DNA from 4 places in the Streptomyces sp. KMM 9044 genome. Region 2 is predicted to be linked to each of the others. Evidence: riboswitches for the same ligand, from Rfam matches in the RefSeq annotation. Region 2 holds a riboswitch; each other region holds the start of a gene.

Region 1 (5,441 bases), 1.3 Mb from region 2:
AGCAGCTCGCGCAGGGCGATGTCCTCGGCCAGCCCCAGCCGGGCCGCCCGCTCGCGCAGCCGCAGCACGGGCAGCGTCGGAATGCCCTCGCGCAGGTCGGTGCCCGGGGTCTTGCCGGACTCGTGGGAGTCGGAGGCGATGTCCAGTACGTCGTCGGCGAGCTGGAAGGCGACCCCGAGCCGCTCGCCGTACTGAGTCAGCACATCCACGACCGTGTCGTTCGCGCCGGACATCATGGCGCCGAACCGGCAGGCGACGGCGACCAGCGAGCCGGTCTTGCCGCCGAGGACGTCCAGGTAGTGGTCGACCGGGTCCCGGCCCTCCTGCGGCCCCGCGGTCTCCAGGATCTGACCGGTGACCAGGCGCTCGAACGCCTCGGCCTGCACCCGTACGGCCTCCGGGCCCAGGTCGGCCAGGATGTGCGACGCGCGCGCGAAGAGGAAGTCGCCGGTGAGGACCGCGACGGAGTTGCCCCATCGGGTGTTGGCGCTGGGCACCCCGCGCCGTACGGTGGCGTCGTCCATCACGTCGTCGTGGTACAGCGTGGCCAGGTGGGTCAGCTCCACGACCACGGCGGACGGTACGACACCGGGTGCGTAGGGGTCGCCGAACTGGGCGGCGAGCGTCACGAGCAGCGGCCGGAACCGCTTGCCACCGGCCCGCACCAGGTGCTGGGCGGCCTCGGTGATGAAGGGGACCTCACTCTTCGTGGCCTCGAGCAGCCCTTCCTCGACAGCCGTCATTCCGGCCTGGACATCGGCCTCCAGAGCCTGGTCCCGCACGCTCAGCCCGAACGGCCCGACGACGGTCACGAGGGGTCTCCTGTCTGCTGGTGTCCACTGACGCCTAGACGTCTTGCACAGTTTGTCGATAGGTCGCTGACGTCACTCGAGTCAGCGTATCCGGTCATGTTTCGATCACCGCCAGCACCCACATTCCCCGGCCTCACCCGCACACACGCGGACGGCGCCTCACGGCGCCCTCCCATATCGGATCACCACCAGATCGTTCCTGACCAGTTGACGACAAAGGATATTCGCCATCTTTCGGGCGTAGCGGCCCGCCCTCGACGCGCAGCCCCGCCCGCCACCCACCCCATCCGACCCACCCGATCCCGCGGTCCCCTTTGTCGCGATTGTCAAGCCAATTCCCCTTGGCGGCAAATGCTTCCGCGTGGCGCGTCCAGTGAAGTGAGTCACGCGCGCCCCGGCGCGCCCGCCCCTCACACCTGCCCACGCTTTCCCTTGCCCCGAAAGCGAGTTGACCCTTGACGCCCTCAAGGGATCAAGTACCCCAAAACCCCCGGAACAAGATCAAGCGGCGCGATCCGTGATCGTCGCACTTGTTTCCGACAAGTGGACTCGCATACGTTCCCGGCTTGTCGGGCGGACGCCGAATCCTGCCGCCGCCCGCGCCACCCATCGACGAACTCACTCACGCACGGCAGGAGCGGGGGACCCAGGTAAGCCGCCGGACCGGTGCGCACCCGGAACGGCTCGGGGTGAAGCCATGCCCGCACGGGCACGGCCGGGCACTCTCCCGCCCGAACCCGACAGCTCACCTCGCAGGCGTAGGAGAGGAACACAGACATGACCGCATCCGGTCCGCCCCGCCGCTTCGGCCGCTCCCGCCTCGTCCGCTCCTTCGCCGTCGCCGGTGTCGCGGCGGTCGCCCTCCCGCTGTTCGGCGCCACCGCCGCCTCGGCCGCGCCCGCCGCTGCCGCGACGTCCACCCCTGCCGCCGCCGGCACCGTGACCGCGTACCCGGACAACCTCGACGGCTGGATCCGCGAGTCGCTGTCCGTCATGGCGCAGCACGGCATCCCCGGCGGCTACGACTCCATCCACCGCAACATCCTGCGCGAGTCGTCCGGCAACCCGCAGGCCATCAACCTGTGGGACTCCAATGCCATGGCCGGCACCCCGTCGAAGGGCCTGCTCCAGGTCATCGACCCGACCTTCCAGGCGTACCACGTGCCCGGCACGGCCTTCGACCCGTTCGACCCGGTCGCGAACATCGCGGCGGCCTGCAACTACGCGGCAGACCGCTACGGCTCCATCGACAACGTCTTCGGTGCCTACTGAGACACCTGAGACATCCGATACGTCCGGGCCCGTCGGAACGCCGGCGGCACCGGCCACACCGGCGGACGCCGAGGCCTACCGGGACACATTCCCGGACCTGGGGCGGGGCAGCACGTGTTGGGGCACGCGCGGCTCCGCTCCGCCGAACAACCGCTCGAGGACGACGGCCACGCCGTCGTCCTCGTTCGACGTGGTCACCTCGTCGGCCACCGCCTTGAGCGCGGGGTGTGCGTTGGCCATGGCGACTCCGTGGGCCGCCCAGTCGAACATCGGAATGTCGTTGGGCATGTCGCCGAAGGCGACGGTCCGCTCCGGATCCAGCCCCAGGTGCTCGGCGGCCAGCGCGAGACCCGTCGCCTTGGTGACACCGCACGGCTGGAGTTCCACGGTGCCCGGACCCGACATCGTGACCGTGGCCAGCGAGCCGACCGCCGCACGGGCCGTCGCCGCCAACTCGTCGTCGGTCAGGTCGGGATGGCGCAACAGCACCTTGCTGATCGGCCGGACCCACAGATCGTCCCGCCGTGCGACCCGCACCGCGGGCAGCGTCGGGTGCGGCATCAGGTAGCCCGACTCGATCAGGGTGAGCCCGTCCACCCCGTTCTGGTCGACCGCGGCGTAGAGCTCCCCGGCCTCGGCCTCGATCTTGCCGAGGGTGGTCTCCGCCAGTTCCCGGTCCAGGGTGATCGACCACAGCAGCCGGTCCGTGCCGGCGTCGTACACCTGCGCGCCCTGTGCGCACACCGCGAGCCCCGTGGACCCCAGGTCGTCCAGGAGCGGCCTCACTCTGGGCGCCGGGCGCCCCGTCACCACGAGGTGCCGGACACCGGCCCGCGCCACCAGCGCCAGCGCGGCGAGGGAGCGGTCGGAGAGGGTGTCGTCGCCGCGCAGCAGCGTCCCGTCCAGGTCGGTGGCGATGAGCGAGCAATCGGTGGGTGCGGCCATGATCAGAGAATACGGACACCGCGCGCCCTCGACTCACCGCGCTCGGGACGCCCGCCCCGCGCACCGATCGCGGCCTCTGCACCACTTGGCGGCAACATGAGCCGCTACCTACCGTCCTCGTGGTCCTGGCGGTACCTTCCAAGTGTCCGGGGGGACTTGATCGGGGGGTCAGGTGAGCGGTGGACGCACACGTGTGCTGGGGCTCGACGAGCTCGGCGAGGGGGAGCGGGAGCGATGGCGTGAGCTGCGCGCCGCCTCGGAGGCACCGCGCAGCCCTTTCATGGAACCGGAGTTCGCCGCCGCCGTGTCCGGGGTGCGGCCGCAGGCCCGGGTCGCGGTGCTGTACGAGGGAGCGTCCGCCGAGCCGGCCGGCTTCCTGCCGTACGAGCGGGGCGCGTGGGGGCAGGGCCGGGCGATCGGGCTCGGGGTCTCGGACTGCCAGGGCGCCGTCCTGCGGCCGGGTCTCGTGCTGGAGACCGGTGACCTGCTGCGTGCCTGCTCGGTGTCGAGCTTCGCCTTCGACAACCTGGAAGCGGACCAGACCCTCTTCGTCCCGCAGGCGGCCCAGGAACACGCCACCTTCGTCATCGCCGTGGAGAAGGGCTACGAGACCTACGAGTCCGTCCTGCGCACCCAGTCGCCGAAGTTCCTGAAGACCACCCTGGCCAAGGAGCGCAGGCTCGGCCGCCAGGCCGGACCCGTGCGGTTCGTGTTCGACGAACACGACCCGGCCGCGCTGCGCACCCTCATCGGGTGGAAGTCCGCGCAGTACCGCAGGACCGGGCGCCGCGACCGGTTCGCGCGGGAGTGGATCACCCGGCTCGTGGGCCGCCTGGCCGAAACCCGGGCTCCGGAGTGCGCGGGCACCCTGTCCGTCCTGTACGCCGGGGACCGTCCCGTCGCCGCCCACTTCGGCCTGCGCTCGGCCTCGGTGCTGGCCTGCTGGTTCCCGGCGTACGACCCGGAGTTCGCGAAGTTCTCGCCGGGGCTCGTGCTGCATCTGCGGATGGCCGGGGCGGCGGCCGGCGAGGGCATCGGTCTGCTCGACATGGGGCGCGGCCCGGCCGAGTACAAGGACTCGCTGAAGACGGGCGAACGTGCCGTCTACGAAGGCGAGGCGACACGTCCGGGCCTGGGCGCCACGCTCCAACTGCTGCGCCGCGAGCCCGCACGCCGTGCGCACCGCTTCGTCGTCGCCCGTCCGCGTCTCGCCTCGCTGGCGTCACGCGCCTTGAAGGGGGCGGCGCGGCCGCGCCGGCCCTGAGTTCGTCAGTTCGTCAGTTCGTCAGTTCGTCAGTTCGTCAGGGGGCCGGTCGTGAGGACGAGAACCGCTCGGGACGGCCACGGCCGCTTGCGACAACCGTTCGTGAGGAGGGGAGGAGCCATGTCCCGCACGGCACGTACCCAGGGGGAGATACGGCGGTTCCTGGACATCGGCGCGGTCCAGGTCGCCGAACTGGACCTGACCGGCGAGGAGGGGGAAGCCACCCTGAGACCCGGTCCGGGCAGCCCGCCGGTGACGCACGGCGAGGTGTTCCTGCTGGTCAGGAAGGACGGTCTGCCGGTGGGCACGCTGCTGGGAAAGGTCCCGGATGGGGCCGATCCGACGACGGTCCTGGCGGCGCTCGCACGGGAGGCACACGGGCACGGGCAGGGGCAGGGGCAGGGGCAGGCAAACGACATGGCGGGGGCGGCCGGGCCGCCGCCCCCGCCACCGTTCGCCTCGGTCGTCGTGGCCACCCGGGAGCGGGCCGGACCGCTCGCCCGCGCCCTCGACTCGCTCCTCGCGCAGGACCATCCGCGCTTCGAGATCGTCGTCGTCGACAACGCGCCCGTGACGGACGAGACACGTGACCTGGTGCGGCAGAAGTACGGGGAGCGCGTGCGGTACGTGCGCGAGCCGGTCCCCGGACTGGCGACCGCGCACAACACCGGGCTCGACCACGCCCTGGGCGAGGTGATCGCGTTCACCGACGACGACGTCGTCGCCGACGCCCGCTGGCTCACCGAGCTGGCCGCGCCCTTCGCCGCCGACCCGGAACTCGGCTGTGCCACCGGCCTGATCCTGCCCGCCCGGCTGCGCACCCCGGCCCAGGTCCTGCTGGAGAGCCACGGCGGCTTCGCCAAGGGGTTCACGCCGACGACGTACGACCCGCAGGACCCGCCCCGCGACGAACCGCTGTTCCCCTTCACCGCGGGCCGGTTCGGCTCCGGGGCGAACATGGCGTTCCGTACCGGAGTGCTGCGCGCGGTCGGTGGTTTCGACCCGGCCACCGGCGCCGGGACGCCCGCCCGGGGCGGCGACGACCTGTACGGGTTCGTCCGGGTCCTCGCCCAGGGGCACAGGCTGCGCTACACGCCCCGGGCGCTGGTGTGGCACCACCACCGTGAGACATGGGCCGATCTGGAGAC
Region 2 (5,441 bases):
TTCAGGCGTACGTCCGGGGAGGTGTTGATGACGCCGAACGCGTTCGGCCCGACGATCCGCATGCCGTACGAACGGGCCTGGCGGACGAGGGCGCGCTGGCGCTCCCGGCCGTCGGGGCCCGCGTCGGCGTACCCGGCGCTCACAACGACGAGCCCCTGCACACCGTGTTCGCCGCATTCGGCGACGACCTCGGGGACGTGTCCGGCGGGCACCGCGACGACGGCGAGGTCGACCGGGCCGTCGATCTCCCGCACCGAGCGGTGGGCGGGCACCCCGGCGGCTCCGTCGAGTTCCTTCTGCTCCGGCGGCAGGGCCTTGTTCACGGCGTACAGGCGGCCGGTGTATCCGGCCGCCCGGATGTTGTCGAGGAGGCCTCGGCCCACGCCGCCGGGCGCGCGGCCGGCGCCTATGACGACGACCGAGCCCGGGGCGAGCAGCCGCCGCACCGAGCGGGCCTCTGCGCGCTGCTCGCGCGCCTGCTGCACGGCCAGGGAACGGTCCGTGGGTTCGAGGCCGAACTCCAGACGGACGACGCCGTCCTCGAAGCTGCGCTTCTGGGTGTATCCGGCGTCCGTGAACACCTTGATCATCTTACTGTTGGCCGGCAGCACCTCGGCGGCGAACCGGCGGATGCCGCGCTCCCGCGCGACGGCGGCGATGTGCTCGAGCAGGGCGGAGGCGATGCCCCGGCCCTGGTGGGCGTCCTGCACGAGGAAGGCGACCTCGGCCTCGTCGGCCGGCCCGGACGCGGGAGCCCCGTCGGGGCCGATCCGGTCATAGCGTACGGTGGCGATGAACTCGCCGCCCACGGTGGCTGCGAGCCCCACCCGGTCCACGAAGTCGTGGTGCGTGAAGCGGTGCACGTCCTTGGCGGACAGGCGGGGGTAGGGCGCGAAGAAGCGGTAGTACTTCGACTCGTCCGACACCTGCTCGTAGAAGCTGACCAGGCGCTCGGCGTCGTCGACGGTGATGGGGCGGACCCGCGCGGTGCCGCCGTCGCGCAGCACCACGTCGGCCTCCCAGTGGGCGGGATACTCGTGCCGGTCCGACGAGGTCTGCATGGGCCCCAGAATACGGCTCGCGTACGACAACGGCGCGAGGCAGTCTGTGGGGGCACGCACCGGACCGAGGCCGCGGTCCGGTGCCGCCGGGGAGTGGGAGCGAGTGCCCTTCCCCGGCTTGCTTCACGATATGGAAAACTGGTCTAGACAACATGAACTCCGAAGGGCAGCAACACATGGCTGAGCGCCGCGTCAACGTTGGCTGGGCCGAGGGCCTCCATGCCCGCCCCGCCTCCATCTTCGTCCGATCCGCCACGGCGACAGGCGTCCCGGTGACGATCGCCAAGGCCGGCGGCAACCCCGTCAACGCGGCCTCCATGCTGGCCGTTCTGGGTCTGGGCGCCCAGGGGGGCGAGGAGATCGTCCTCGCCTCCGACGCCGAGGGGGCCGACGCCGCCCTCGACCGGCTGGCGAAGCTGGTCTCCGAAGGGCTCGAGGAACTCCCCGAGACCGTGTGAAACACCCGGCAGCGGACAGAGCCGCGTCACCCCTTGCGGGCGACGCGGCTCCGTTGTTTTCCGTGATCTCCGGTTCACCTGCCCGCCGGTTTCCCCGCGCACCGCTCCCCCACACGCAATCCCGCGCTCACGAAAAATGGCAGGCGGATTCCACTTCCGCCGAATTACATTCTCTTGTATACGGTCTTTGTGTTAATGCCGGAGACTCGGTGTGTTTACGGGGTGTTGCGAGTTCCTCACGCGCTCGGGGCGGGCCGTCCGGTCGGCCCTCGCGGTGAAGCGCAGCCGGTGGGCGGCGGTGGCGCGCTCGGTGTGCAGTGCCATGACCGCACGCGCGCGCTCACCGTCACCGCGCACCACGGCGTCGACGATCGCGCCGTGCTCCGCCCAGCACTCCATGGGATCCCTCGTCCCGCGCACCTCGTACATCCAGCCGATCTTGTGCCGGAACTGGATCAGCGTCGACGTCAGCGCCGGACTGCCGGACGCCTGGGCGAGCGTCTCGTGGAACCAGCCGCCCAGTGAGCGCAGGTCGTCGCTGCTGCCCTGCCGGGCCCGCTCCTGGCCCAGCCGGACCAGGCCGCGCAGCACCTTCAGATGGGCCTCGGTGCGGCGCTGCGCGGCACGCAGGGCACCGAGCGGCTCCAGCAGCAGCCGCATCTCCAGCAGGTCGGCGGCCTCCTGCTCGGTGGGTTCCGCGACGCACGCGCCCGCGTGCCGCCGGGTGACCACGAAGCCCTCGGCCTCCAGGGTGCGCAGGGCCTCCCGGACGGGGACGCGCGAGACACCGTAGCGGCGGGCGAGGAGCTCCTCGGTCAGCCGGCCGCCACGCTCGTAGACACCCGAGACGATGTCGTCCCGGATCGCCGTGCACACCGAGTGCGCCGGAATACGCATGACCGACCTCCGAATTAATCCCCGCATAACGTCAACGGGTGACACCTGCTCCGTGACTCTATTGCAACGCGCGGGAATTTCCGACGGCGGACCGGGAATCATGTCCATTTTTTGGACAACGGGCAGCCGGAAACGCCGAAAGCCCCGACTCGGAGAGCCGAGCCGGGGCCGTTCCACGGAAAACGGGCACCTGGGGCGTCAGGTGATCACGCGGACATCGAGGTGTACACGGAGGTCAGGGAGACGCGCCCCCGGTCAGACGTTCGCGCCGTGAGCACGGAGGTACGCGACGGGGTCGATGTCGGAGCCGTACTCGGCGGTGGTGCGGGCCTCGAAGTGCAGATGCGCGCCGGTGACGTTGCCGGTGGCGCCGGAGACGCCGATCTGCTGGCCCGGGGTGACCTGCTGGCCCACCGAGACACCGACGGACGACAGATGGCCGTACTGGGTGTACGTGCCGTCGTGCATCTTGATCACGACCTGGTTGCCGTAGGCGCCGCCCCAGCCGGCCTCGACGACGGTGCCCATACCGACCGAGAGCACGGGGGTACCGCTCGCGGCGTGGAAGTCGACACCGGTGTGGGTGCCGGAGGACCAGACGGCACCGCCGGACAGGTAGCCGGTCGAGACGTAGGAGCCCGCGATCGGGGACACGAAGGTGTTGAGACGCTTGCGCTCGGCCTCACGCGCGGCGCGTTCCTCGGCCTCACGGGCCTTGGCGGCCGCCTCGGCCGCCTTCTCCCTGGCCGCCTCCTCGGCGGCTACGCGCGCGGCGGCCTGGGCCGCCTCGCGTGCGGCCTCGTGCTGGGCGGAGGCCTGGGCGTCGACCCTGGCGGCGACCTCGTCGCCCATGGTGACCACGGGGGTCAGGCCGGTCTGTGCGGCGGGTTCGGCGGCGAGCGCCGGAGCGGAGAGGGAGCCGATGACACCGGTGCTGGTGAGAGCCGCGACGCCCGCCGCCTTGGCGGTGCCGCGATGCACACGGCTGGGACGACGGTGCTTCCCGGTGGCGCGGGTGAACGCCATGTACAGGGTGGTCCTTTCCTTCCTTCTCGCCTACCGGGTTAGCTGACGGGTTCGGAGCAGGAAGGTCTCCTACGGACCCCCTCGCGACACGCGCGGGCGTCCGATTCACCCCAGGGACTGCTGATGGGTCCCCGGCTCCCCTGGTTCGCACCGTACGGGGACTCGGCGATGACTGTCCGGTGCCGCGGGTGCGGCGCACTGCCCGACGAACAGACCGCCTGACGCTAAGCGGGACGTCTTTCAATTCCCAAACGAATCCCGGTTTTTGTAGCACATCCCACAGGTCATACAGGTACCTCCCATCCCAATTCGGACACAAAGGGGCCCTGGTGGCGTTCGCGTCACCAGAGCCCCGCGCGCGTGCGCGTACGGTGTGCGGCCGGACGGCCGCCGACAGCGCGCCGACGGGCCGTCTACTCGGCGGACACCACCGTGACTTCGCCGATACCGAGCGCCTCGACGGGCTCCTTGATCTGCGCCGCGTCGCCGACCAGGACGGTCACGAGGCGGTCCACCGGAAAGGCGTTCACTACCGCCGCGGTCGCCTCCACGGTGCCGGTGGCGGCGAGCCGCCGGTACAGCTCGGCCTGGTAGTCGTCGGGCAGGTGCTGCTCCACCTGGTCGGCGAGGGTGTCGGCGACAGCCGCGGCGGTCTCGTACTTGAGCGGTGCCACGCCCACCAGGTTCTGCACGGCGACGTCGCGTTCGGCGTCGGTGAGGCCCTCCGCGGCGAGGGTGCTCAGCACCGTCCACAGGTCCTGCAGGGCAGGGCCTGTGTTCGGGGTGTCGACGGAACCGCTGATGGCGAGCAGCGACGCGCCGGCGCCGTCCGGGGCGGACCTGAGGACCTGGCCGAACGACCGCACACCGTAGGTGTAGCCCTTCTCCTCGCGCAGGACGCGGTCCAGGCGGGAGGTGAGGGTGCCGCCGAGGCAGTAGGTGCCGAGCACCTGCGCGGGCCACACGCGGTCGTGCCGGTCCGCGCCGACGCGGCCGATGAGCAGCTGCGTCTGTACGGCACCGGGGCGGTCCACGATCACGACGCGGCCCGTGTCGTCGGCGGCGACCGGCGCGACGGGCTGCGGCTGGGCGGCCGATCCGGTCCAGGCTCCGAGGGTGTCGCCGAGCAGCTCGTCCAGGTCGGTGCCGGTGAGGTCGCCGACGACCACCGCGGTGGCGGTCGCGGGACGGACGTGCTTCTCGTAGAAGGCGCGTACGGCCGCCGAGTCGATGCCGGTGACCGTCTCCTCGGTGCCCTGGCGCGGGCGGGACATGCGCGACGCCGCCGGGAACAGCTCCTTGGAGAGTTCCTTGGCTGCGCGGCGGGACGGGTTGGCCAGCTCGTGCGGGATCTCGTCGAGGCGGTTGCGGACGAGACGCTCGATCTCGCTGTCGGCGAACGCGGGCGCCCTGAGTGCGTCGGCGAGCAGCCCGAGCCCTCTGGCGAGCCGGGAGGCCGGCACCTCGAGGCTCAGACGGACGCCGGGGTGGTCGGCGTAGGCGTCCAGGGTCGCGCCGCAGCGCTCCAGTTCGGCGGCGAACTCCTCGGCGGAGTGCTTGTCGGTGCCCTCGGAGAACGCCCGCGCGGTGATGGTGGCGACACCGTCGAGACCGGCCGGCTCGGCCTCCAGGGGCGCGTCGAGGAGCACCTCGACAGCGACGATCTGCTGGCCGGGGCGGTGACAGCGCAGCACCGTCAGACCGTTGCCGAGGGTGGTGCGCTCGGGGGCCGGGAAGGCCCAGGGCCGGGCCTCGCCCGCCTGCGGCTGGGGGTGGAAGTCCATCGTGGCGAGCTCGGTCACTTCGCCGTCTCCTCGTTCTCGTCGGTGCCGGCGGCTGCGGCTTCTTCGGTCTCCCCGGCCTCGGGAGCGACGGGCTCGTAGACGAGCACCGCTCGGTTGTCGGGACGCAGGCGGGCCTCGGCGACCTCCCGCACGTCCTCGGCGGTCACGTCGAGGATGCGTCCGACGGCGGTGAGGGCGAGTTGCGGGTCACCGAA
Region 3 (5,441 bases), 2.3 Mb from region 2:
CGAGATGCCGAGCACCCCGGCGAGCACCAGGGCCTCCCGCGTTCCCCGGCCGAGGGCGAACCCGAATCCCAGCCCGGCGCCGACGTTGAGCGCCAGGTAGATGCCACCGGCGCTGATGAGCTGTTTGCCGCCTCGTCTCAGGTCGTCGAGGTGGAACTCCAGGCCGAGGTAGAAGAGCAGCAGGACGAGACCGAGCGCCGACAGCATCGAGAAGTCGTGGGCGTCCCCGACCAGGACCAGCCCCGGTGTGTGCGGGCCGAGCAGAATGCCGGCGAGCATGAACAGGGGGACGGGGATCGTCGGGAGCCCGATCCGGCTGCCGAGGCGGGCGAGGAACGCTGCGGCGAGGAACGCGCCGCCCATGGCGAGCAGAGTGTCGGCATGTCCCACGGGTCACCACCTTCCACAGCACGGGGACGGAGCGGGATCTGCTCGACCGACCCGAGTGGGGACTGCCCCTTCGTGTCGGTGGGGGTTCTTCGCCGCGCGGGGCCGCGGTCGGTACGTTCCCGGGTGCGGAGCGGCCCCGGCCGGTGTGTGCCGGGGCCGGGGCCCGGTGTTCCTCCACGCTCATATCCGGCCCCGGGCGCCCGCCATCCGTGACACCACCCAAACGGGGTGGCGGACGACACCCATGAGGTGTGGGGAAGGGCCCTCATCACGGGCCGGTTGCCGGGTGCGGCGGGGGCGCCGCGCGTTTCCACGCCGTACGGTCTCGCGCCACGTGGCGGTGGCACACCGTACGGCTTCCCCCCGCGCGGGAACACACCGGGTGCAAGACTCTCTTCACCCGGGCCGGTCCCGCCCCGCCCCGTCCGCCGTCCCCGTCAGGAGCACCGTCGATGCCGCACCCGTACGTCCTGCTGTCCGCCGCCGTCTCGCTCGACGGGTATCTCGACGACACCGGTCCCGAGCGGCTGCTGCTGTCCGGCCCGGAGGACTTCGACCGGGTCGACGAGGTACGGGCGTCGGCGGACGCGATCCTGGTCGGTGCCGGCACGATCCGGGCCGACAACCCCCGGCTGCTGGTCAACGCGCCCGAGCGGCGTGCCGCCCGGACCGCCGGGGGCAGGCCCGCCTACCCGCTGAAGGTCACCGTCAGTGGCTCGGGCGACCTGGACCCGGCGGCGCGGTTCTGGCACACCGGTGGCGCGAAGGTCCTCTACACGACCGGCAAGGGCGCCGAACGCGCCCGCGCCCACGGTCTCGCCGCCGACGTCGTGCCACTCGGCGCCGAGCTCGACTGGCGCCGCCTTCTGACGCACCTGTACGACGTGTACGGCGTACGGCGGCTCATGGTCGAGGGCGGCGGCCTGATCCACACCCAGCTCCTCACCCAGGGTCTCGCCGACGAGCTCCAACTGGTCCTCGCCCCGCTCTTCGTCGGCGACCCGGACGCCGCCCGCCTCTTCGGGCCCGGGACCTACCAGGGCGGCCGGCTGCGACTGCTGGAGACCCGGCCGATCGGCGACGTCGTCCTCATGCGCTACGAGCCCACCGCCCCCGGCGCCGGCCCGCTCCCCGTCGCCGCCGACCACCACTGGCTGGCTCTCGCCTGTGAACGGGCAAGGCGGTGCCCGCCCTCGAAGACGGCGTTCAGCGTGGGCGCGGTGGTCGTCGCGGCCGACGGCACCGAGCTGGCACGGGGCCATTCCCGCGAGGGCGGCGATCCGGTGGTGCACGCCGAGGAGGCCGCCCTCGCCAGGATCGACCCTGCGGACCCGCGGCTCACGACCGCCACCATGTACTCCAGTCTGGAACCCTGCGCCCGCCGCGCCTCCCGCCCGGTGTCCTGTGCCCGGCTGATCCTGGACGCGGGGGTACGGCGGGTGGTCACCGCGTGGCGGGAGCCGGACACCTTCGTGACGGGCGCCGACGGCAGCGGGGTGCTGACCGCGGAGGGCGCCCTGGTCGTCGTTCTGCCGGAGCACGAGGAGGCCGCCGAGGCGCCGAACGGCCATCTGATCGGCGGGTGACGCGGGGCGGCGGCAACCCGTGTGCGGAGTGTCCCGCGGATGCCGTATGCTGGTGAACACAACGACGCGGGGTGGAGCAGCTCGGTAGCTCGCTGGGCTCATAACCCAGAGGTCGCAGGTTCAAATCCTGTCCCCGCTACTGAAGGCCGAGGGCCGGAATCCGAAGGGGTTCCGGCCCTCGGCCGTTTGCGTCCGTCCCGTTTCGGGAGCGCGTCCCGGGGTGGTTCCGCGCAGATGTCACCCCAGGTGACCGGGTCGCCTCGTTGCGCATGACAACTGACGCATCGTCAGCCCGAGTGTGACGAGGACGGTGAAGTCGACTCGCCCGGTTTTGGCCATCCGTGGCGCTTAAGTCCGTGCGGGAATCGTTAACGATCAAGAAGAACGGCTTGGAATACGGCCCTCGCGTCTATTAACGTTCGATAACGCAGCGCGGTCGTCCCAGCCGTCACACGAGTCGGCTCCGTGCGCACGCGCCGAATCCCGCAAGGGAACCGGGGAACCAACATCTTGGGGTGAATCGCACGGATGCGCCCGTGGAGACACGGGCGGTATACGCGCGTAGGAGACCTTCCTGCTCCGAACCCGTCAGCTAACCCGGTAGGCGAGAAGGAAGGAAAGGAGTGCGCCCCACGTGGCGTCCAACCGGCCTGCCCCCGAGGCCCCCTTCACGCCGAGCCGGCGCGACAGCGACACCTTCGGCTACGGCGGCATCCGCGCCGACGAGGGCCCCTTCGAGGAGTGGAACCCCACCGAGGAGTCCGTTCGTCCCGTGCGCGGCCGGCATCGTGTCGGCAAGCAGCGCGGCGGAGGCCTCGCCCGTAGCTCCACCGTTCTGGGCGTCGGTGTCATAGCCGCTGTCGCCGGTGGCGGCATGGCCAGCGCCCAGACCGGCAAGCCGCCGGTCTCCATCTCCGTGCCGGACCTTCCCTCTGTTGGTTCCCTCATCTCCGACGAGGAAACCCCTGAGGGCTCCGCCACCCCGCTCAGCAGCATCGGTGCGGTCGCCGACGAGGCCGAGCAGGGCAGTGCCTCCGACGCCGGCGAGGTGCTGCGCGCCCGGATCATGGCGCAGGTCGAGCAACAGCAGAGCCAGGCCGAGGACAAGGCCGCCGCCGAGGCCGCCGCGAAGGCGGAGAAGGAGGCCGAGGAGAAGGCCGCCGCCGCGAAGAAGGAGGCCGAGGAGAAGGCCGCCGCCGCGAAGAAGGAGGCGGAGGAGGAGGCCGCGAAGAAGGCCGAGGCCGAGCGTCTCGCCGAACTGGCCAGGCAGTACACGCTGCCCACCTCCTCGTACACCATCTCCTCGACCTTCGGTCAGGCCGGCGCCTACTGGTCCTCCGGCCAGCACACGGGCCTGGATCTCGCCGCCCCCACCGGCACCCTGCTCAAGGCCGTCCACACCGGCACGATCACCTCCGCCGGCTGGGACGGCTCGTACGGCTACAAGACCGTGCTGACCCTCGACGACGGCACCGAGATCTGGTACGCCCACCAGTCCTCCATCAGTGTCAGTGTCGGCCAGCAGGTCAACACCGGCGATGTGATCGGCCGCGTCGGCGCCACCGGCAACGTGACCGGGGCCCACCTCCACATGGAGGTGCACCCGGCCGGTTCCGCCTCGGGCATCGACCCGATGGCCTGGATGCAGTCGAAGGGCCTCACCGTCTGAGACCCCGGCCCCGGCCGGTCTTCGCGCCCTGCACCCCACGCAGCCACAGCCCCGGCAGTCCTGACGACGACCCCCCGACGTCAGGACTGCCGGTCCGGCGTTTCAGGGGCGGTACGCGTACGGGTTCGGCCCGGACGCCGGGTGGCCGGGGTCCACGGCGCCGTACCCTTTGTACGGGCCGTACGGCCCGTACGGCCCGTACGGCCCGTACGGCCCGTACACCGGCCAGGGCGGGGCGGGCGGCGCGGTGGCTCGGGCCGCGTGCTCCAGGGCCGGGCGGGCCGTGTCGCGGCGGTGCCACATCTCGCGCAGCAGTTCGTGCTCCCGTACGACGAAGTCCGCGTCCGCGCGGCCGCGGCGCCCCCGGTGCCGCAGGAACGCCAGCGATGTCGCGTACGCCCCGTACTGCGCCACCGCGCGGGCAGCGGCCCGGCCGCCGTGCCGGTGCGCGTACCGCCGGGCGATGCGCCGGGCCCGCATCGAGCCGAGCGCGTAGGGCTGTGCGGGGGTCAGCCAGCCGGCCCTGACGTACGCGGGCAGTTCCTCCCGTACGGTCCGCAGCTCGCGCTGCCGGGTCCACACCACCAGCCAGGTCAGCAGGCCGAACGACGGCACCATGAACGCCGCGTACACGGCGAAGAAGCCGTACCCGCCGAGGGCCGAGGAGGCGTTCCACAGGGCGTGCACGCCCATCGCGAGCAGCAGGCCGCCGAGCGGGAGCAGGACGCGCACCGGGCGGCGCCGCCGGGCGGCGAGCGCGGCCATTCCGAAGCCGATGCCGGTGAGGACCGTGAAGAGCGGGTGTGCGAAGGGCGACATGACGACGCGGACGAAGAACGTCGCCGCGGTGACGGAGGAGACGCCGCTGCCGCCGGTGAGCTGGTCGGTGCCGAAGGCGGTACCGAGGTAGAGGATGTTCTCGGTGAAGGCGAAGCCGGTGGCGGTGACCCCGGCTATCACCACGCCGTCGAGGACTCCGGTGAAGTCGCGTCTGCAGAACAGGAAGACCAGCAGGACGGCGGCGGCCTTCACGGACTCCTCCACGACCGGGGCTATCACGGTCGCGCCGAGCGCGTCCGCGCGGGACGGGTCGGCCGTCTCCGTCGCTATCCACCGTGTGGCGAAACTGTTGGCGACGAGCGCCATGAGCGCGGCGGCGCAGGCGCCCCAGGCGAAGGCGAAGACGAGGTTGCGCCACGGGCCCGGCGCGACGCGCTCCAGCCAGCGGAAGGCGGCAACGAGCAGCGGCACCGGCAGCACGGCGAGGCCGAGCCCGGCCAGGAAGCCCTCCGTGCCGGTCTGCTCGCGGACCAGGCCCAGGATGACCAGGCCCGAGAGCGCAAGGAGGGCGGTCAGCGCCCCGTACCGCACCCAGGGCCGCTGCCACCAGTGCGCGTGCCGCGGGGCGGACCCGTCCTCCGGTCCTGCGGGACCGGGGGACCCGCCGGGCCGGGTCGGGTACGGACGGCTGATGGCCACAGCATTGACCCTAACGAGGGAACGGCGCTGCCCGCAGGACCGCCGGGTGGGCTCAGGCGCCGACGGCGTTCCGGTCGGGCTGGTCGAGGTGCTGTACGCGGCGGAAGAGCAGGTCGTTCACCACATGGCCCTTGTCCAGCCCCTGCCCCTCGAAACGGGTCAGTGGCCGGGACTCCGGACGCGGCGCGAAACCGCCGTCCGCCGCGGTGTTCTCGAAGCCGGGGTGCGCGGTCAGCACCTCGAGCATCTGCTCGGCATACGGCTCCCAGTCGGTGGCGCAGTGCAGGAGCGCGCCCGGTGCGAGGCGGGTCGCGGCG
Region 4 (5,441 bases), 2.8 Mb from region 2:
GCGGCCGACACGGTGCTGTGCGCGGACGGTGCCCATCCGCAGCTGCCGTATCTCCGGGAGGCGGGCATACCGGTCAAGGAGACGTCACCGGCCGCCGGGGAGCTGGTGGACGCCTGCACCGGTGGGCGCACGGTGGTGGTCGTGGCGACCGGCGAGGGCGAGCCGGCCCTGACCGACGGCCTGGCCCGCCTCGCCGGTGCCGGCCGCGTCCCGATGCCGGAACTGGAACTGCTTCCCGCCTCCTACGACCTGCCGGGTGCCCGCCTGCTCGACCTCGTCCAGGTCATGGACCGCATCCGCGCCGAGTGCCCCTGGTCCTCCCGGCAGACCCACGAGGGCCTGGTGAAGTACGGCATGGAGGAGGCCTACGAACTCGTCGAGGCGATCGAGGAGGGCGGCCGGGACGAACTGCGTGAGGAACTGGGCGACGTCCTCCTCCAGGTCGTCTTCCACGCCCGGATAGCCGAGGAGCACCCCGAGGAGCCCTTCTCCGTCGACGACGTGGCCGGCGGCATCGTCGCCAAGCTCATCCACCGCCATCCCCACGTCTTCGGCGACGAGACGGCGACCACCCCCGAGGAGGTCAAGGAGCACTGGCTGCGTACCAAGGCGGTCGAGAAGCGGCGCACCTCGGTCACCGAGGGCGTCCCTCTCGGCCAGCCGGGACTGGCCCTCGCCGCCACACTCGCCTCCCGCGTCCGCACGAGGGGCCTGGACGTCCCCCTGCCCCGGGCGGAGGGCATCGGCTACGAACTGCTCGGCCTCGCGGCGCGGGCCGAGGCGGAGGGCGTCGACCCGGAAGCGGCGCTGCGCGCGGCCGCCCGGGCCTACCGGGACGCGATACGGGCCGCCGAGGGCGTGGGGGAGTAAGCAGGGCGCGGCCCCCGGTTCCGCCGGGTACCGCAGCGGGGAGGAGGGCGTGCCTGCCCGCGTGCCGCCGGATACGGTCGAGCGGTGACCGACCAGCACCAGCCCCGGCCCGAGAACGGCGCCCCCGAACTCTTCACCTGGGAGTTCGCGAGCGACCCCTACCCCGCGTACGCCTGGCTGAGGGAGCACGCGCCCGTGCACCGGACGCGGCTGCCCAGCGGGGTGGAGGCCTGGCTGGTCACCCGGTACGCCGACGCCAAGCAGACGCTCGCCGACCCCCGCCTCTCGAAGAACCCGGCGCACCACGACGAGCCCGCCCACGCCAGGGGCAGGACCGGTATCCCCGGTGAGCGCAAGGCCGAGCTGATGACGCATCTGCTCAACATCGACCCGCCGGACCACACCCGGCTGCGCAGGCTGGTCAGCAAGGCGTTCACACCGCGCAGGGTCGCCGAGTTCGCGCCCCGGGTGCAGGAGCTCACCGACGGGCTCATCGACCGGTTCGCGGAGGGCGGCTCCGCCGACCTCATCCACGACTTCGCCTTCCCGCTCCCCATCTACGCCATCTGCGACCTGCTCGGCGTTCCGAGGGAGGACCAGGACGACTTCCGCGACTGGGCAGGCATGATGATCCGGCACGCGGGCGGCCCCAGGGGCGGTGTCGCCCGGTCGGTGAAGAAGATGCGCGGCTACCTGGCCGACCTGATCCACCGCAAGCGCGAGGCACTGCCTGTCGAACCCGCCCCCGGCGAGGACCTCATCTCCGGCCTGATCCGCGCCTCCGACCACGGCGAGCACCTCACCGAGAACGAGGCCGCCGCCATGGCGTTCATCCTGCTGTTCGCCGGCTTCGAGACCACCGTCAACCTCATCGGCAACGGCACCTACGCCCTCCTCACCCACCCGGGGCAGCGCGAGCGCCTGCAGAAGTCCCTCGCCGCCGGGGAGCGCGGGCTGCTGGAGACCGGAGTGGAGGAACTCCTGCGCCACGACGGGCCCGTGGAACTGGCCACCTGGCGGTTCGCCACCGAGGCGCTCGCCCTCGGCGGGCAGCACATCTCCGCAGGCGACCCGGTCCTCGTCGTCCTGGCCGCCGCGGACCGTGATCCGGAGCGGTTCGCCGACCCCGACGCACTCGATCTCGCACGGCGCGACAACCAGCATCTGGGGTACGGCCACGGCATCCACTACTGCCTCGGCGCTCCGCTGGCCCGCCTGGAGGGCCAGACCGCGCTCGCCACACTGCTGACCCGGCTGCCGGACCTCGAACTCGCGGCGGACCCGGCCGAACTGCGCTGGCGCGGCGGCCTCATCATGCGCGGACTGCGCACGCTGCCGGTGAAATTCACCCCGCCCTCGATGTGATGTTGCGAACGGGGCGGCGTACCAGGACACATTCCGAAATGCCCCGGACGGTCTTCCGGAAGAGATCCGGGAAAGCCCTGGGCGTGTCCGTCGGCCACGGCGCACGTGACCGTCAGGGCCCCTCGAGCACGGTCCGTTGACCGTTGGCAGGACGGCTGTGAAGGTGACACCCACTCAACTTTGTGATCTTCATGTGATCTGCACGGCATGAACTTGTGACAGACGTTCGACTGCCTATACGTTCACCCCTCAAGCGCGGCGTCTCGCTTTTTCGAACGTCACAGGCGAAACGCCGTGCGAGTAACTGTTGTCCTGCGAAAGGTTTCCGCATGCTCTCCGGGAACGGTCGTCACCGTCGCCCCCGCCAGGCTCCGGCTCTTCTCGTCGCGGCCGGAGTGACCGGCTCGGCCATCGCGATCCCCCTCCTCGGAGCCGGCGCCGCCAGTGCTGCCGACGGTTCGACCTGGGACCGGGTGGCCGAGTGCGAGTCGGGCGGCTCTTGGAGCCAGAACTCCGGCAACGGTTACTACGGCGGCCTGCAGTTGACCCAGGAGGACTGGGAGGCCTACGGCGGCCTCGACTACGCGACCAGCGCCGACCAGGCCAGCCGCGGCCAGCAGATAGCCGTGGCCGAGAAGATCCTCGCCGACCAGGGTGTCGGCGTGTGGAGAGCCTGCGGCCTGCTGGGGGGCCTGGACCGGGACGCGTCCGTGCTCGATGCCGGCACCGGCGTGGAGGGCGGCTCACCGGGCGCGTCCGGCTCCGAAAGGTCCGCCACTCCGTCGCCGTCCCAGTCCGCCGGCTCCTCGTCGGACGCGAAGGGCGACGAGGGCGACGAAGCTGCCGCGGACGGCCAGAAGAAGGAAGGAGGAGCGGAGGCCTCTTCCGCTGCTTCTCCCTCCGTCAAGGACGACGACTCGGACAAGTCGGGGCAGAAGGCCGACGCTTCGGAATCGGCCGACGGCGAGGACTCCGGCGGCGGCCGTCACCGCGGCGCCGGCGCCGAGGAGGAAGCGCGCGCGGACCGTGACGCCGGATCCTCGGGGCGGCATGCCTCGCGCGGCGGTCTCGGCTTCACACGCGGCCTCGACGGCTCCTCCCCGTCGAGCGACTCCGGCTCGGGCTCCGCGAGCGGCCCCTCGGTCGCCTCCGACTCCCTTGCTCTCGGCGGCGGATGGCTCGCCCAGTACGGCGGGGGCGACGGGGCCGAGGGTGTCGCCGCCCCGAATCCCACCCTTTTCGGTTAGGGGCTCGCACCTGGATGCGAATCATGTGAAAGGTGACATTTCGACAGCTGCGGCCGACCGCTCGGGCGTCGGCCGTGCGCCGACCGGGCGATGGTGGCGTGCCGGCCGGGTGGCGAGTGGACCGGCGTGCGGAAAAGCGTGTCGGTGGCGGGGGTGGAGAGTCGCGCTTCAGGATGAATGTCCGATTTAAAGATGATGAGAGATAGGTCTCAGAAGCCCTGATCGTCTTTGATAATCCGCCGAGGGCGTGTCTACGGTCGTGATCGCTCGCCATCGCGGGCCCCGGCTGCCACCACGCCGAATCCTGCCAGTGGCCGCACGGGAACAGTCGTCGCGTCATGCGCCGTAGGCAGGAGCGGGGGACCCAAGGTAGGCGCCGGATCCGGTGAAGTACGCCGGATGCGGCTCGGGGTGAAGCCGCGTCCCGCAAGGGAACGCGGCCGGGCAACCCAACCGGCCCGAACCCGACAGCTCACCTCGTAGGCGTCGGTGAGGGGATCCATCCATGCTGTTTTCCAGCAAGGGCAAGCACCGTCGTCCGTCCAAGGCCACCCGTGCCATCGCCGTCGCCGGTGTCACCGGTGCCGCCGTCGCCGCCCCGCTGATGGCGGCCGGCAGTGCCTCCGCCGCCACCGCCGCCGAGTGGGACACCGTCGCCCAGTGCGAGTCCGGTGGCAACTGGTCGATCAACACCGGTAACGGCTACTACGGCGGCCTGCAGTTCTCCGGCTCCACCTGGGCCGGCTACGGCGGCACGAAGTACGCCGCCACCGCCGACCAGGCCAGCAAGGCCCAGCAGATCGAGATCGCCGAGAAGGTTCTCGCGGGCCAGGGCAAGGGTGCCTGGCCGGTCTGCGGCAAGGGCCTGTCCAGCGCCGCCTACACCGGTGGCGGTTCCGCCGGGGGCTCGGGCGACCAGGGCGGCGGCTCCTCGCAGGGCTCCCGGCAGCAGTCCCCGGAGCAGGAGTCCCAGAAGCAGAGCACCGAGGCCGCTCCCGAGCGTTCCGCCGAGCAGAAGGCCTCCCGCTCCGACGAGCGTCCGGCCGCCAAGAAGACCGTCACCACCCCGACCGGCAAGAAGGTCGAGAAGGGCGACGGCGAGTACAAGGTCGTCAAGGGCGACACCCTCAGCTCGATCGCCGCGGAGCGCGACGTCAAGGGCGGCTGGGGCAAGCTGTTCGAGCTGAACGACGACATCGTCGAGGACGCCGACCTCATCTACCCGGGCCAGCAGCTGCACCTGAAGTAGGACGCCGGCCGCGGGTCCGGGCCCCGTTCCCGCGAAGGTCTGCCCCGCTCCGGCGCGTCTCCCCCCGTACGCGCCGGGGCGGGGCTTTTCCGTGGCCGGACCGGGCCTCCCGTTCCCGGGTTTCCCGGAAACGCCTTTGTTCCGTTCGGAAACAATTTACTCTCGGTTCTGTCCGCGAAGCGGCCGACCGGATGGCCGATCGCCCCGGGCCGGATAGGCTCGGGTCCGCAGGGCCCCCGTGGCCCCGCTGAACCACGTCACATCCATGAAGGAGATGCTCGTGCCGTCCATCGACGTCGTCGTAGCCCGGGAAATCCTGGACTCCCGAGGTAACCCCACGGTCGAGGTCGAGGTCGGCCTCGACGACGGCAGTACGGGTCGTGCCGCCGTCCCGTCCGGCGCCTCCACCGGCGCCTTCGAGGCCATCGAACTCCGTGACGGAGACCCCGACCGTTACCAGGGCAAGGGTGTCGAGAAGGCCGTCCTGGCCGTCATCGAGCAGATCGGCCCGGAGCTCGTCGGCTACGACGCCACCGAGCAGCGCCTGATCGACCAGGCGATGTTCGACCTGGACGCCACCGACAACAAGGGCTCCCTCGGCGCCAACGCCATCCTCGGCGTCTCCCTGGCCGTCGCCCACGCCGCCTCCGAGGCCAGCGACCTCCCCCTCTTCCGCTACCTCGGCGGCCCCAACGCGCACCTGCTGCCGG

The links. Region 2 has a riboswitch for cyclic di-AMP ahead of HUV60_RS07680 (M23 family metallopeptidase). Riboswitches for the same ligand answer to the same signal wherever they lie in the genome.
Region 1: it holds a riboswitch for cyclic di-AMP, as region 2 does, so the genes downstream of both, HUV60_RS13450 (transglycosylase SLT domain-containing protein) here and HUV60_RS07680 (M23 family metallopeptidase) in region 2, are expected to answer to the same signal.
Region 3: it holds a riboswitch for cyclic di-AMP, as region 2 does, so the genes downstream of both, HUV60_RS17820 (M23 family metallopeptidase) here and HUV60_RS07680 (M23 family metallopeptidase) in region 2, are expected to answer to the same signal.
Region 4: it holds a riboswitch for cyclic di-AMP, as region 2 does, so the genes downstream of both, HUV60_RS20250 (transglycosylase family protein) here and HUV60_RS07680 (M23 family metallopeptidase) in region 2, are expected to answer to the same signal.

What each region holds. Positions count from the first base shown of each region.
Region 1 covers NZ_CP113910.1:3,017,121-3,022,561, forward strand. Annotated here, with positions in the region: gene HUV60_RS13445 (polyprenyl synthetase family protein) at 1-812, opposite strand, end outside; cyclic di-AMP (ydaO/yuaA leader) riboswitch at 1,422-1,586, shown strand; gene HUV60_RS13450 (transglycosylase SLT domain-containing protein) at 1,590-2,084, shown strand; gene HUV60_RS13455 (HAD family hydrolase) at 2,160-3,029, opposite strand; gene HUV60_RS13460 (GNAT family N-acetyltransferase) at 3,223-4,293, shown strand; gene HUV60_RS13465 (glycosyltransferase) at 4,414-5,441, shown strand, end outside.
Region 2 covers NZ_CP113910.1:1,693,077-1,698,517, forward strand. Annotated here, with positions in the region: gene HUV60_RS07665 (bifunctional acetate--CoA ligase family protein/GNAT family N-acetyltransferase) at 1-1,061, opposite strand, end outside; gene HUV60_RS07670 (HPr family phosphocarrier protein) at 1,238-1,519, shown strand; gene HUV60_RS07675 (GntR family transcriptional regulator) at 1,712-2,416, opposite strand; gene HUV60_RS07680 (M23 family metallopeptidase) at 2,672-3,442, opposite strand; cyclic di-AMP (ydaO/yuaA leader) riboswitch at 3,456-3,620, opposite strand; gene HUV60_RS07685 (M16 family metallopeptidase) at 3,856-5,244, opposite strand; gene HUV60_RS07690 (M16 family metallopeptidase) at 5,241-5,441, opposite strand, start outside.
Region 3 covers NZ_CP113910.1:3,944,590-3,950,030, forward strand. Annotated here, with positions in the region: partial or broken gene HUV60_RS17805 (cation:proton antiporter domain-containing protein) at 1-390, opposite strand, end outside; gene HUV60_RS17810 (dihydrofolate reductase family protein) at 843-1,976, shown strand; tRNA gene HUV60_RS17815 (tRNA-Met) at 2,042-2,115, shown strand; cyclic di-AMP (ydaO/yuaA leader) riboswitch at 2,441-2,598, shown strand; gene HUV60_RS17820 (M23 family metallopeptidase) at 2,611-3,645, shown strand; gene HUV60_RS17825 (PrsW family intramembrane metalloprotease) at 3,748-5,124, opposite strand; gene trmB (tRNA (guanosine(46)-N7)-methyltransferase TrmB) at 5,177-5,441, opposite strand, start outside.
Region 4 covers NZ_CP113910.1:4,480,060-4,485,500, forward strand. Annotated here, with positions in the region: gene HUV60_RS20235 (nucleoside triphosphate pyrophosphohydrolase) at 1-870, shown strand, start outside; gene HUV60_RS20240 (cytochrome P450 family protein) at 955-2,235, shown strand; gene HUV60_RS20245 (transglycosylase family protein) at 2,565-3,482, shown strand; cyclic di-AMP (ydaO/yuaA leader) riboswitch at 3,814-3,983, shown strand; gene HUV60_RS20250 (transglycosylase family protein) at 3,988-4,731, shown strand; gene eno (phosphopyruvate hydratase) at 5,012-5,441, shown strand, end outside.